Regions from separate parts of the Leuconostoc sp. C5 genome, predicted to be linked through region 1. Evidence: riboswitches for the same ligand, from Rfam matches in the RefSeq annotation. Region 1 holds a riboswitch; the other holds the start of a gene.

What was found. Region 1 has a riboswitch for FMN ahead of RHP56_RS10265 (ImmA/IrrE family metallo-endopeptidase). Riboswitches for the same ligand answer to the same signal wherever they lie in the genome.
Region 2: linked by a shared signal. The riboswitch ahead of RHP56_RS06230 (ECF transporter S component) and the one ahead of RHP56_RS10265 (ImmA/IrrE family metallo-endopeptidase) in region 1 are both predicted to bind FMN.

The regions. Positions count from the first base shown of each region.
Region 1 covers NZ_CP134352.1:6,551-12,881, reverse strand. Annotated here, with positions in the region: partial or broken gene RHP56_RS10290 (plasmid recombination protein) at 124-438, shown strand; gene RHP56_RS10285 (IS3 family transposase) at 447-1,250, opposite strand; gene RHP56_RS10280 (transposase) at 1,296-1,538, opposite strand; gene RHP56_RS10275 (hypothetical protein) at 1,633-2,079, shown strand; gene RHP56_RS10270 (multicopper oxidase family protein) at 2,277-3,809, opposite strand; FMN riboswitch at 4,087-4,230, shown strand; gene RHP56_RS10265 (ImmA/IrrE family metallo-endopeptidase) at 4,528-4,845, shown strand; gene RHP56_RS10260 (ParA family protein) at 6,068-6,331, shown strand, end outside.
Region 2 covers NZ_CP134351.1:1,225,055-1,231,385, forward strand. Annotated here, with positions in the region: gene rpsA (30S ribosomal protein S1) at 1-850, opposite strand, end outside; gene cmk ((d)CMP kinase) at 945-1,622, opposite strand; gene RHP56_RS06225 (hypothetical protein) at 1,637-2,194, opposite strand; gene RHP56_RS06230 (ECF transporter S component) at 2,268-2,858, opposite strand; FMN riboswitch at 2,957-3,093, opposite strand; gene RHP56_RS06235 (pseudouridine synthase) at 3,122-3,871, opposite strand; gene scpB (SMC-Scp complex subunit ScpB) at 3,864-4,463, opposite strand; gene RHP56_RS06245 (segregation and condensation protein A) at 4,456-5,232, opposite strand; gene RHP56_RS06250 (hypothetical protein) at 5,199-5,573, opposite strand; gene xerD (site-specific tyrosine recombinase XerD) at 5,579-6,331, opposite strand, start outside.

The sequences.
Region 1 (6,331 bases):
TCGCTTGTCGATGACGCGCCTCGCAGAGCCTGTCCAAAATATCATTTTGGTATAACAAGCTATACCAGATTTTTAACGGTGTTATACTGGTCTTGGAAAAACCTTTTCGAGGAGGCATTTTTGATGGCGCATTTAAAGAAAAATACGCGTGGTGCGGTGCCTGGTTTAGCCGTTCATTTTGAACGTAAAACTGACCATCACACCAACAAAGAAATTGATGTGTCGAAAACTTACCTGAATCAAGATCTGATGACAGATGGTTCTGATATGCTTTCACGCTTCAATGAGCGTTTAAATGACGTTTATTGCATGAAAAGAGACGATGTGAAGGCGTTAGCGACTTGGATTGTCACTTTACCTGAAGAACTCTCAGAAGCGCCCCACGAGCAACAGAGCGCCTTTTTTTGCTCAGAAGTCAATAAATTGGACTATTTTTATTCAGTTACTTAGGCAACATTTGAGATACGATTTCGATTATAAAAATTGATATACCAACCAATGGCTGCTTGGACTTCAGTTAATGTTTGGTATGCCTTCAGATACACCTCTTCACGCTTCAATATTGAATGAAACGCTTCCATACGGCCATTATCGTACGGATGGCCTTTGAGTGAATATGAATGTTTCAAGCCATAATTTTGGCATTTAATATTAAACTCAGCACTCGTGTATTGTGACCCCATATCTGAATGAATAATGAGTGGCTTTCGATGCTTATCTAACGCCATCTGTAAGGCACTTGTGGCTAGCTCGGCTGTCATTGTATCGCCAATTTTATAGTCCAATACTTTTCTCTTCTCAGGATCCAAAACGGTCGCTAAATAGACCCATCTGTGATTAGTCAACTGAATATAAGTGATATCTGTTTGCCAAACACCGCTCAAATCATGCAAGTGTCTAATCAGATTGGGTTTTTGATCAACCGTCACAACAGTTTTGGGTTTGCGATGACGTTTTTGCATGCGGGATTTAATCCCTAATTCACGCATCAATTTGAGTGTCATATACTCAGATACTTTCGGACCGTCGGTTTGTTGACTATAAGCAGCAATACGACGATAACCATAAAATTTAAAGGTTTTCCAAACGTCTAAAATATAAGGTTTCAGGGATTCTCTACGCTTTTCTTGTCGACTGGGCTGCCAATGGCGCCAGTTGTAATAGGTACTAGGTTTGATTTTAAGTGCACTTAAAATACGCACAAGCGCGTAGCCTTGTGCTAAAAATTGGTTAACTAGCGGCAATCCCACATTACGGACTATTTTTTGGCTAGTAAGATGGCCGCTCAATGCCTGTCAGGCTATGCGTGATAAAATTTCGTTTTCTTCCTCCAAAATAGCGAGGCGCTTCTCTAGTTGCTTGACGTCTTTTAAAGTCTTTGACTGACCCTTGATCATGATTGGGGTAGCTTGTTTAACCCAAATAGCAATAGAATCTTTCGACGGACCAAATTCTTCTGCTAATGATTTAAGTGAACGGCCTTCTTGGTGAAGTCTAACCAATGAATCTTTGAAATCTTGTGAATAACGAATTGACATAAAAATACTCCTATACTTTCATTTTACGGACTGAATAAAAATAGTCCATTTTTTTAGTATAAGAGCAGATTTTACTGACGTGCGTGTGATGAATATGAAAACAAAATTTCACAATATTACTTTCACAAAAGTAACTGGACAACATTACGAAAATAGTGATGTAAAAAAAATGTTAGAAAATGATTTTAATACCAGTAAAACCATGGGATTCTATTTGAGCACACCCTCTGAAAAATCAATTTTATTTACCGGTGACACAATATGGTTTGACAGTCTAGAAAATAATCTTGAGGACTTGAAACCAGATATTGTCGTTATGAATTCAGGAGGAAACGGATTTTCAGTTGGTCGCTTGATTCTTAATGCCCAAGATGTGTTTAAAATTCATGAGACTCTCCCCCAATCACTTCTTATTGCAAGTCACATGGAAGCTGTCAACCACTGGACTACTTCAGGAACGGAGTTAGCTGCTATGGCAGAAAAAAATGGTTTTGAAAGCAAGTTAGAAATACCAAAAGATGGCGATATATTAACACTCTAATATGTACTATTTCAGAAAAATATAAAATACTTTATAGCTTTGAAATAGACTTTAAAACAAAACATCACTTTAACTGTAGTGTAGTTAAAGTGATGTTTTTTTTAAAATATGTTGTTCCCTTAATCTTAACATACCAATAGTCTAACAGCGAATATGATTGATCAACCATTTTTCATCGGAAGTATTCTAGCAAAATCTTACATTTTCATTCCCATTTTTTCGTACGACTCCATACCTGCCATCCAAAGATTAGATAACTCAATACCACGCTCCTCAGCTAACGCGTTCATTAACGTATTCATATCCATTAACTGATACTTCTGATGCGGCTTTTTTGGATCTACTATCTCTATTTGTGCCATCATACCACCATCTTCATGTTCTAAAATATGGCAATGATACATATAAATACCAGGTAAATCAAACTTAACTAGTATTCGAACAGTTTCCCCTGGGTTAACTCCAATGGTGTCTTTGAAACCGTTCTCATTTGGATATGGATCTTTTCCATTACGTGTTAGTACTAAAAAGCGAGTGCCGTGTATGTGAAATGGGTGAACCATTCCCGGTTTTTCGTTACTATTCGTGACATCCCAATACTGATACTCTCCAACTATTTGCTCGGCATCAATGCGTTCCATAGCAAATTTCTTGTCATCTATGGCAACACTTTCATCCATTCCTTGCATGACGACATGTCGAATGGGTAATGACGTTTCAACTGTCGGTTTCTTTAAATTAATTAAATGATCGGGAATTTTTGTAGTATCTTTTGCGAAATTGTGAATGCGGAACTTTAATAGTGGCACTTGATCAGTATATAAGGTTACCTCATCACCTTCATGATATTGGCTAAAATCAATAATGACTTCTGCACGTTCAGCACAGCTCAACATTAAACCTGTCAGCTTGATTGGCTTGGGTAATAGAGAACAATCCCCCGCAATCTGATCAAATGGCAAATCATCGGAAAAATGCAAACGCCATTCCCGACGGTTAGCACCATTTAAAAAACGTAACCTTATTTTTTGCGTTGTGACATCGAAGTATGGGTTGACTGTTCCATTGATAACAGCCGTGGGACCTGCAACACCATCAGGATCATAATCGGCACGATAATCAAACTGATTATCTTTGTGAAAATGTCTATCTTGTAAAATAATTGGAATATCATCTACTCCATAATTTCTTGGTATTGATAATTGAGATTCATGCTCATCTTGAACAATAACCATTGTAGCTAATCCTTGCCACACCTGTTCTGCTGTGGATGGACACGGGTGAGCATGCAACCATAATGTCGCAGCGGGCTGATTCAACGTAAAATTAATATGTTTGATTTCCCCTGGGTAAACAGGCGCGTGACAACCCCCATCAACATAAGGGCCACTAACATCAGCTCCATGCCAATGAAAAGTAGTTAATTCTGGCAGGTCATTCTTCAAAGTGATATGATTTTTTTGACCGCGGTGAAATATAATAGTCTTACCTAAAAAATTAGCATTATAACCCCATGTCTGTGTCTTTTCCCCTGGCAATATTTGCGATTTCCCTGATTTTGCAGTGACGGTATAGTAGATATCATTGTTAGACTCTCTATCTGCTTTTAAAATAGGTGGTATATTTAAAGGCATTTCCGGGGCATTATTTACTATGAGAGGTACATATCCGCCATCATGTAGATCAAAAGCTGGCTCATCAAAGAAATATTTTTTATTGGACTGTTCCATTTTAATTTTCCTCTATATTTTTAGTAGTGTACTTACTGAAAATTGAAATTACAAGATATGAATGATCACTCCTCATCTCAAATTCTAGCACTTTTTAGTAATTATGAATAATATTAGCATTCTGAAGAGTGTAATTATCTTAACTATTTAATCATGTTACGCTCATAGTCGATATATTGAAGAATTAAGTGATTTAATTTGACTCTAACCGTTGTTTACAAAAGAAGTTAATATTTGACAAAATAAGATTTTAACGTTAGCATTAACTTTATTAATAAATAATCTTCGGGGCAGGGTGTAATTCCCGACCGACGGTAATCGTATTATTAAATGCGTAAGTCCGTGACCTATGTAATTTTACATAGCTGACACAGTGAAAATCTGTGACCGACAGTTAAAGTCTGGATGGGAGAAGATTTAAAAATAACTAGTTTTTGAGCGCATAATTTGCGCCTTTTGCTGGCTTTTTTAAATTAATCTAAAAAATAGACCCCGATGTGCTTTTAAGCATATCGGGGTTTTTGTTCCCGAACAGAATAATTCAATTCGAGTAAAGTTTGAATGACAGTGCGTTCTTGAGATGATAAACTAGTCATGAGTCGCAGTTCCTTTATGGTTGTTTTAGACAATTACCATTAAAGGCGCTGCGGCTTTTTTATTCAAGTGTTCGGTTTAATTTTACAATCTACCTTTAACAATTATCAACAAATATTTATCCATGGTCTATTATAATGATACTTCAATTGCAAGCAGACAACATTTTACAATTCTGCACGAATTATCACACATTCAACTACACAGTAATACAAAAAACGAAACCTATTCATCTTTAATTATAGGCAATGATTATTCAGCAGAAGATACAATCAAAGAACAAGAAGCCAATACATTAGCTAGTCAACTTTTAATCAATGATAATGCTTTGAATCAATACATAAATAATGGTTTTAAATTTAATCAAACCTGCAAAGAATTTGAAATCAGCCATGAAGCCTTAAAAAATCGTATAAAAACTATCTCAAATACTACTACATGAAAAATAATATAGATTGTTGTGAAGAAGATAAAATCATTCAAAATCCATTCATATATGCCAACAGCATAACAACAAAATATATGGATGATCAAAAAATATATCTTAAATCATTCTAAAAATCTGCCACCAAACACGGAAACCGCGCAACAGCCAACCGCCACCACAACAGTTAAGCTCGCCCGTGGTTATTATTATGATTGTGGCTTTTTTTTATTGTCTTTAAATCTAAATCAATAGAGAAAACTAAAGGAAATTGTTGACACAAGCAAGTCACAAATGCTTGATTGAGAGTGAGGGAAGTTTAGAGCCGAAGATAGTTTTTCCCTTGTTTTTAGGAAGAAAAAAACTTTAATCAAACAAACACTTGACCGATCGTTCAGTCGTCCGTCACCTTATCCATACAAGCTTTGGTTTTACCCACTTGCTTTAATCAATTAATTAGTCATTGAACCAATAAAAAAACGCCCTTATTGGCGCTGTATCACTATACTTATTCTCTTTGTCACGATACAGCTTAATTACAAGCTCTGTGTCCTTGAACACCGTTTTACCTGCCGAGCCGTTAATGGTCGCTCTCACCCTACTACACGCCCAGTATGGATTGTTTGTGTAGCACCCACATATTTTTGTACAGTAGTGTCTGGGAAAATGGCACTTGTCTATTTTTTCGTATACCTGATATAGCATTTTGGCTCTACCTAGTTGCAAGAAACACAACTACCCCCTACCTGTCATATCAACCATACCCCTTAAAGTGTTTGGCTTCACTCTTTTTGAAATCACCCACATTTACAACACAAAGGGTGTGTTGTATAATATAACTACATTAATCAAATACAAAAGATGTATGTAGCTATCAAGAATTGGCGTTCTTGGTGGCTTTTCTTTATGCAAAAATTTATTTTTGGTAATTAAAAATAATCTTTAAATCTATACCGTTGATATTAAATGTTTTGAAATTTATTGTCAACAACCACTTTTGAATTTGTAGTATTTTTTTGCATACTTTTTGTAGTAAAATAGTATTATAGTAATATAGTAATGTAGTACAGTAGTACTATAGTGTTAAGTAAAACTTTAAATATTGATTAACAAGCGTTTACTACACATACTTTATGTAGTACAATAGTATAATAGAAATATAGTCAAATAGTCAAATAGTCAAATAGTCAAATAGTAATGTTTTTAAAAATAACTTAATTTCTTGAGGAGATAAATATTTATGACTACAAAATTGTTATTTGGAAACTTTAAAGGTGGAGTTGGTAAGACTACCAATTCAGTAATGGTAGCATACGAATTGGCCAAAAAGGGATACAAGACTTTAGTATGTGACTTAGATCCACAAGCAAATTCAACACAATTATTACGTAGAACATACGGACTTCAAAACGGTATAGAATTACCAATTGAAAACACCATGATGGTTGCACTTCAAGAAAATACTATAAAAAATTCGTTAGTTGAAATAATGGACAATTTATAT
Region 2 (6,331 bases), on a different replicon from region 1:
CTGTTCCGGCAGGAGCTTCTTCAGCAACCTTATCCCAAGGTCCAGGTTGTGTAGCCTTGATTGACAATGAGATACGTCCCTTTTCAGCATCTAAGGCTAAAATTTTAACGTTAACTGTTTCACCCTTTGTCAAAACATCAGCAGGGTTCTTAACACGATCATGAGAAATTTCTGAAACGTGTACCAAACCATCAACGCCACCTAAGTCAACGAATGCTCCGAAGTCAGTCAAACGAGCAACTTTACCTTCAACAACTTCACCAACTGATAGCTTTTCAAATGCTTCTGCTAATTGTGCTGCACGTTCTTGTGCTGCAACTGCCTTACGTGACAAGATTAAGCGTGCCTTGGCAGCATCAATTTCAATAACTTGTGCTTTAATATCTTTATTCTTAAACTGGTTCAAATCTGACACGAAACGATCAGCAACCATTGATGCGGGTACAAAGCCACGAACACCATTAACATCGACAACTAAACCACCACGTACAGCATTGATAACTTTAGCATCAACTGTATCACCTTCACCAAATGACAAGTTTTCCCATGCCTTACGTGCTTCCAAGCGCTTCTTTGACAACAAGTAAGATACGCCTTCCTTGTCGCTTGTTACATTAGAGATGACAACAGCTTCAACACTGTCACCAACCTTCAATTCGTCTGCCAGATTAATGTTACGATCGTCTGAGTACTCACGCGCTGGCACAACTCCTTCTTCACCGGTATGCAAACCAATAACTGCTTGGTTATCGTTATCAACGGCTAGTACTTCGCCCGTAACGACATCTCCTACCTTAATTTGATCTGCACTCTCGAGAGCTGCTAAAAGCTCGTTGTTTGTTTCACTCATGACGTCAAACGTCCTCCTACAATTTACACTATGAATATAGTGTACCAAATATTTTAGTTCTTGTATAGTAAAAAACACGGTTTAACCGTGTAAATTAGAAACTAATATTATTTTCGATAATGTTGGCTATTTTAGCCACAACATCGTCAATACTTTGTCCCGTTGTATCCACTAAAATAGCGTCCTTCGCTTGTGTTAATGGACTAATTTGACGATGAGAATCTTTGTAATCTCGCGCTTCAATTTCGCGCTTCAATGTTTCGAGATCAGTAGTCATCCCTTTAGCAACATTTTCTTTATAACGTCGTTGGGCACGTTCATCAACACTTGCTACAAGAAAAATTTTGACATCTGCTTCTGGTAACACAGTTGTGCCGATATCGCGGCCGTCCATAATCACACTGTTGTTATTAGCTATTTCACGTTGACGATTGACTAAATTAGAACGTACATCCGCAAAGGAAGCCACTACAGACACATTGTTTGTCACTTCAGCGGAACGAATTTCCTCCGTGACATCGGTATCATTCAAAAATACACGTTGAACTGGTGTACTAGGTTCAAAGCGTATTTCCGTTTGTGACAATAAGTTTTTTATTTTTTCTTCATCATTATAAGCAATGCCGTTCTTTTTTGCAGCTAAAGTTATTGTTCTGTACATTGCACCTGTGTCAACATACACATAATTTAGCTTTGTTGCTAAAATTTTGGCAATAGTAGACTTACCGGCAGAAGCTGGGCCATCAATGGCAACTTGAAAATTCGTCATAATAATAAAAAGTCCTCTTACTGAATGTTTAGTGCAGTACCAGCATACTGTGTGTAATTATCAACTGTTAACCCTGGATTTAATGCAATAACTTGGCTAGTTGTCATCCCGTGTGTAACTGCAAAATTATACAACGTTTGACTAGCACCCAAAACTGCAGTAGTGGTTGTGGAACTACTTGATGCTGAACTTGATTCAGCCGTCTCAGTAGAAGATGAACTAGCAGATTCCTCACTTGAAGCAGCTTCACTGCTACTTACTGATTCTTCTTCAGAAGAACTTGATGCACTTGACTCGGAAGATGATGATTCAGAAGACTCAGAAGACGTAGATTTAGTAGTTGATGAACGCTTTGTACTTGAAGAAACAGCCGTTTGTGGCTTTGATGATTTTTGATTAGCAATCATGCCATACACAGGTACAAAAGATATAACTGCAAGCGCTAATACAACAAGCAGAACACGAAATCCTTTATTTGGGGATTTTGAATCTGACTTTCGGGAAAATTTTGGTTCGAGTTTATCTTTTTTGGGCCGCTTTGAGCGGCTCATGTTGTTTGGGTCAAAATCGTTCATAGAAACGACCTCCATTTTATTGGTTCACATAAAATTTTACCACACCAACACCGACTTTGCTCATAATGTTTTGTTAAGAATGAAACCTTCTCTGGAGCGGCTGTATTGCCCTTAATATGATCATACTCACGACAAACCATATAATACCCTCGATAAGATTGAACGGTAATACCATACCGATAAAATAGTTTTTTAAACCAATGAATTTAGCAATGTCGAAATTAGCAAACCTCGCATACAAAGGTATAGCTACAAACCAATTGATGACAATCGCAACAATTGTCATGACAAACGTGCTGCTTATTAACGGCAGGATTTTTTTTTGCCAATTACTATACTGCTCAAGGTTGGGCATTGTAATTTTTAAGACTGTGATAAAGGCCAAAACAACCAGTAAATTAACCGGTAGTCCTAAATAAGTGTTAACCCCCTCATTTGCCAAAATTAACTTTAGCAAGGTACGAATTAAAATGACCCACAGTGAAGCAGAATAATTTAACCAATATAAGCCAATGACAACTGGTACGATTGAAAAATCTAGTTTCAAAAAATCGGCACTAGGAATGATTGGCACTTGGGGAAACAGCATCAAACCAAATGAAATAGCGCTTAGTATTGCAATTAATGTAGTACGTTGCACTCGCGTTACAGGAATAATTGACATAATTCTTTCCTCTTGTTTGCTCACCTCACCAGTAGATGCAAACAAAAAACCACAGATTTTGTCAGGGTACAACAAAAAATGCAGCTTTCACTTTCTTTTTTAGACTTCTTTATACCCGACTTTACGGTCGGCTCTGGATTTTGACCAGATCAGCTGCAAAAGCAGGTCGCGGGCTTACCATGAAAATTCATGTCTCACCGCCGGTTGGGACTTACACCCGACCCTGAAGTTATTATTAAATTTGATTTTATTGTATCACGGTGTTACTTACGACGCAACAATTTGTAATCTTGTGCCTTTAAGCGTTTGATCTCTACGCTTGTTAATTTACGATACTCGCCCGGCTGTAGACCAGTGACATCAAAAAAGGCATACTGCTCACGCTTAAGCTTTTGCACTGGTAGGCCAACCTTTGCGAGCATGTTTTTGACCTGATGATTACGGCCTTCATGAATAGTTAGACGGACCATACTTGTTCTTTTTGTCGGCTCAATTCTTTCAATGGAAACACGAGCTGGCGCAGTTTTACGTCCTTTTAGGACCACTCCACGTTTCAAAGGAGCTAGCTTTTCTTCGGTTGCAATGCCTTCAACCTTTGCAACATAAGTCTTATCGACTTTAGTTTTAGGATGCATTAATTGATTAGCCACTACACCATCATTTGTTAATAACAAAACACCAGTTGTATCATAATCTAGACGGCCAACTGGATAAACACGTTGATCCACATCCTCTAAAATATCCAATACCGTACGACGACCTTTTTCATCATCATTGGTTGTCACAACTCCACGAGGCTTATTTAACAGGTAATAAACTAACTTCTCACGCCCTTCAATTGGCGCACCGTCGACCTGTACTTTATCATTTGCAGTAACTTTCGTACCTAATTCGGTAACAGTTTGCCCATTAACTTGGACACGCCCATTGATGATCAATTCTTCTGCGCCCCGTCGGGACGCTAGACCCGCTTGGGCAATAATTTTTTGCAGTCTCTGTGCTTCTTCAGACATTTTCTTTTTCACTTTCTGATTGATGTACATCAAATGCACTCGTAAATAGTTCGCCATCAATATCATCACTTAAATCTAACATATTAAAATCAGGTAACAGAGGTAATTCTTCAATACTTTTCAAACCAAAATAGTCCAAAAATTCATCGGTGGTACCAAACATGATGGGACGTCCTGGTTCGTCTTTTCTGCCAACTTCGTGGACTAGTTGCCGTAATGCTAGCTTCTGTAAAGTTCCTGAGGATTGCACACCACGAATTGTATCAATTTCAACACGTGTAATTGGTTGCTTATAAGCGACAATAACTAGTGTTTCGAGTTGTGCTTGCGATAATGTTGCATTTACAGGTGAATCAAAATACTGTTTTACTGTGCCACCAAGTTCCGGTTTAGTCACTAGGCGATACACATCGTCACTTTTACGAATTTGTAATGCACTACTTAAATCAGTATCATACTTTAACACAAGTTCTTCAAGCAATCCTTGTATTGCTGAACGATCAAATCCAGTGATAATGCTCATATTTTTCACGGAAATGCCTTCATCGCCAGATACAAACAATAGTGCTTCTATTTGACTTAAATTATTCATCTTCGCCAAACGCCTCAATTTCTACATAAATTTCTTGTTGTTGGTGCTCTTGGTGTAATTTTAATCTTTTATCTTTGGCCATTTCTAATAACGCCAAAAAGGTGACTACCAAATGCTCCCGCTCGTAAATATCATCAAAAAAAGAAGCAAATGGAATCATATCCCCCGTTTGATGCTGTAAGAAATGTTTATTGATGTTGTTAACAGCTTCCTCAAGAGAATATGTTTCCGCAGTAACATGCCTTCTGATGGGTTTTTCCTGCTTTTTTCGCCGCAATAGTTGAGCAAATGCTGTTTGTAAATCCCCTAACGATAAACCAGGAGCTAAAGTTATGGGATGTTCCAAATTATCAGGAGCCTTCATTTGAGTACGTGGAAAGGATTGTTGTTTTAATTGTTCACGTTCACGCAAAGATTCGCTTGCCACTTGAAATTGTTTGTAGGTCAATAATTGTAGCATCAGCTCTTCACGTGGATCCGCATACTCTTCATCTACGGCATAATCATCTGGCTCTTCTTCTGGTAACAAATCAGCGGACTTTATCTTAACTAAAGTAGCAGCCATCACTAAATATTCACTTGCTACATCAAGCTGCATAGCCTGTTGTGCATGAATAAAATCTAAATACTGAGATGTAATGTCAGCAATTTTCAAATCAAAAATATTCATCTCGGATTTCTTAATTAAGTGTAATAACAGATCGATTGGCCCTTCAAAATCACTTAATTTAATTGTTAGACCGTTTTTCGCGATGTTGCTTTTCTCCATTTGTTAATTAACTTTTGATTATCCAAGGTACCCATTAAGAAGGCTTCAGAATGTTGCTCTTGATAATCAGAAATCATGTCGAAGTAGTTTCTGACACTGCGTGACTCTGGGGTTAAGGCAACATGACGAATTATAGCAATATTATTATTATAAATCTCAACACCTAGAACACCAAGTACTTGTCCTTGAGACTCTTTTTGCCAAACATATAAAGATCTTGCTTCATTATCATGATACCATGCTATTTCCGCATTTAAATGAGATATTTCACGTAGCCCTGGCAGCAACGATAAAATACCCATAATTGTTTTTTCATCTGATTGTCTTGATTGTGTCAACATAATTTTTACGCTCTGGGGTGGTATTCATCATACACTTCACTAAGTCTTTTTTTCGAAATATGGGTATAAATTTGTGTTGTCGAAATGTCCGCATGCCCCAATAATTCTTGAACTATACGCAAATCAGCACCGTTCTCTAAAATATGGGTAGCAAAAGAATGACGAAGTGTATGGGGAGAAACATCTTTAGTTATTCCAGCAGTTGTTACCAACTTTTTTATAATCTTCCATATTCCCTGTCGTGAAATTTGATTTCCACGATCGTTTAAGAAAACATAAGGAGACTCTTTGTCTTTAAGTAAAACGATACGGCTTTCATTAAAATATCGAGTCAGCCAATCAATCGCAATTTCACCAATTGGAATAATACGTTCTTTGTCACCTTTTCCAAGTGTTTGAATCAGTCCCAATTGCAAATGAAGGTCACTCATTTTTAAATTAACCAATTCACTGACACGCAAACCAGTTGCGTACATCACTTCTAGCAATGTTCTATTTCGAAGACCAAGTGGTGTATCTTCTATCGGTGCTTGTAATAAACGGTCAATTTCCTCTATGCTCAAAACTGCTGGTAGGTGCTCTGCTTTTTTGGGTGGGCGAACATCATTCATTGGATTATGAGCGACGACTTTTTCTCGCACTAAATAGCCAAAAAAGTTACGCAATGTCGTAACCATTCTAATCACTGAACTATTGGATTTTCCTAGATCTCTGAGTTGATTCAACCACGACAAGATAACAATATGATCAACTTGATC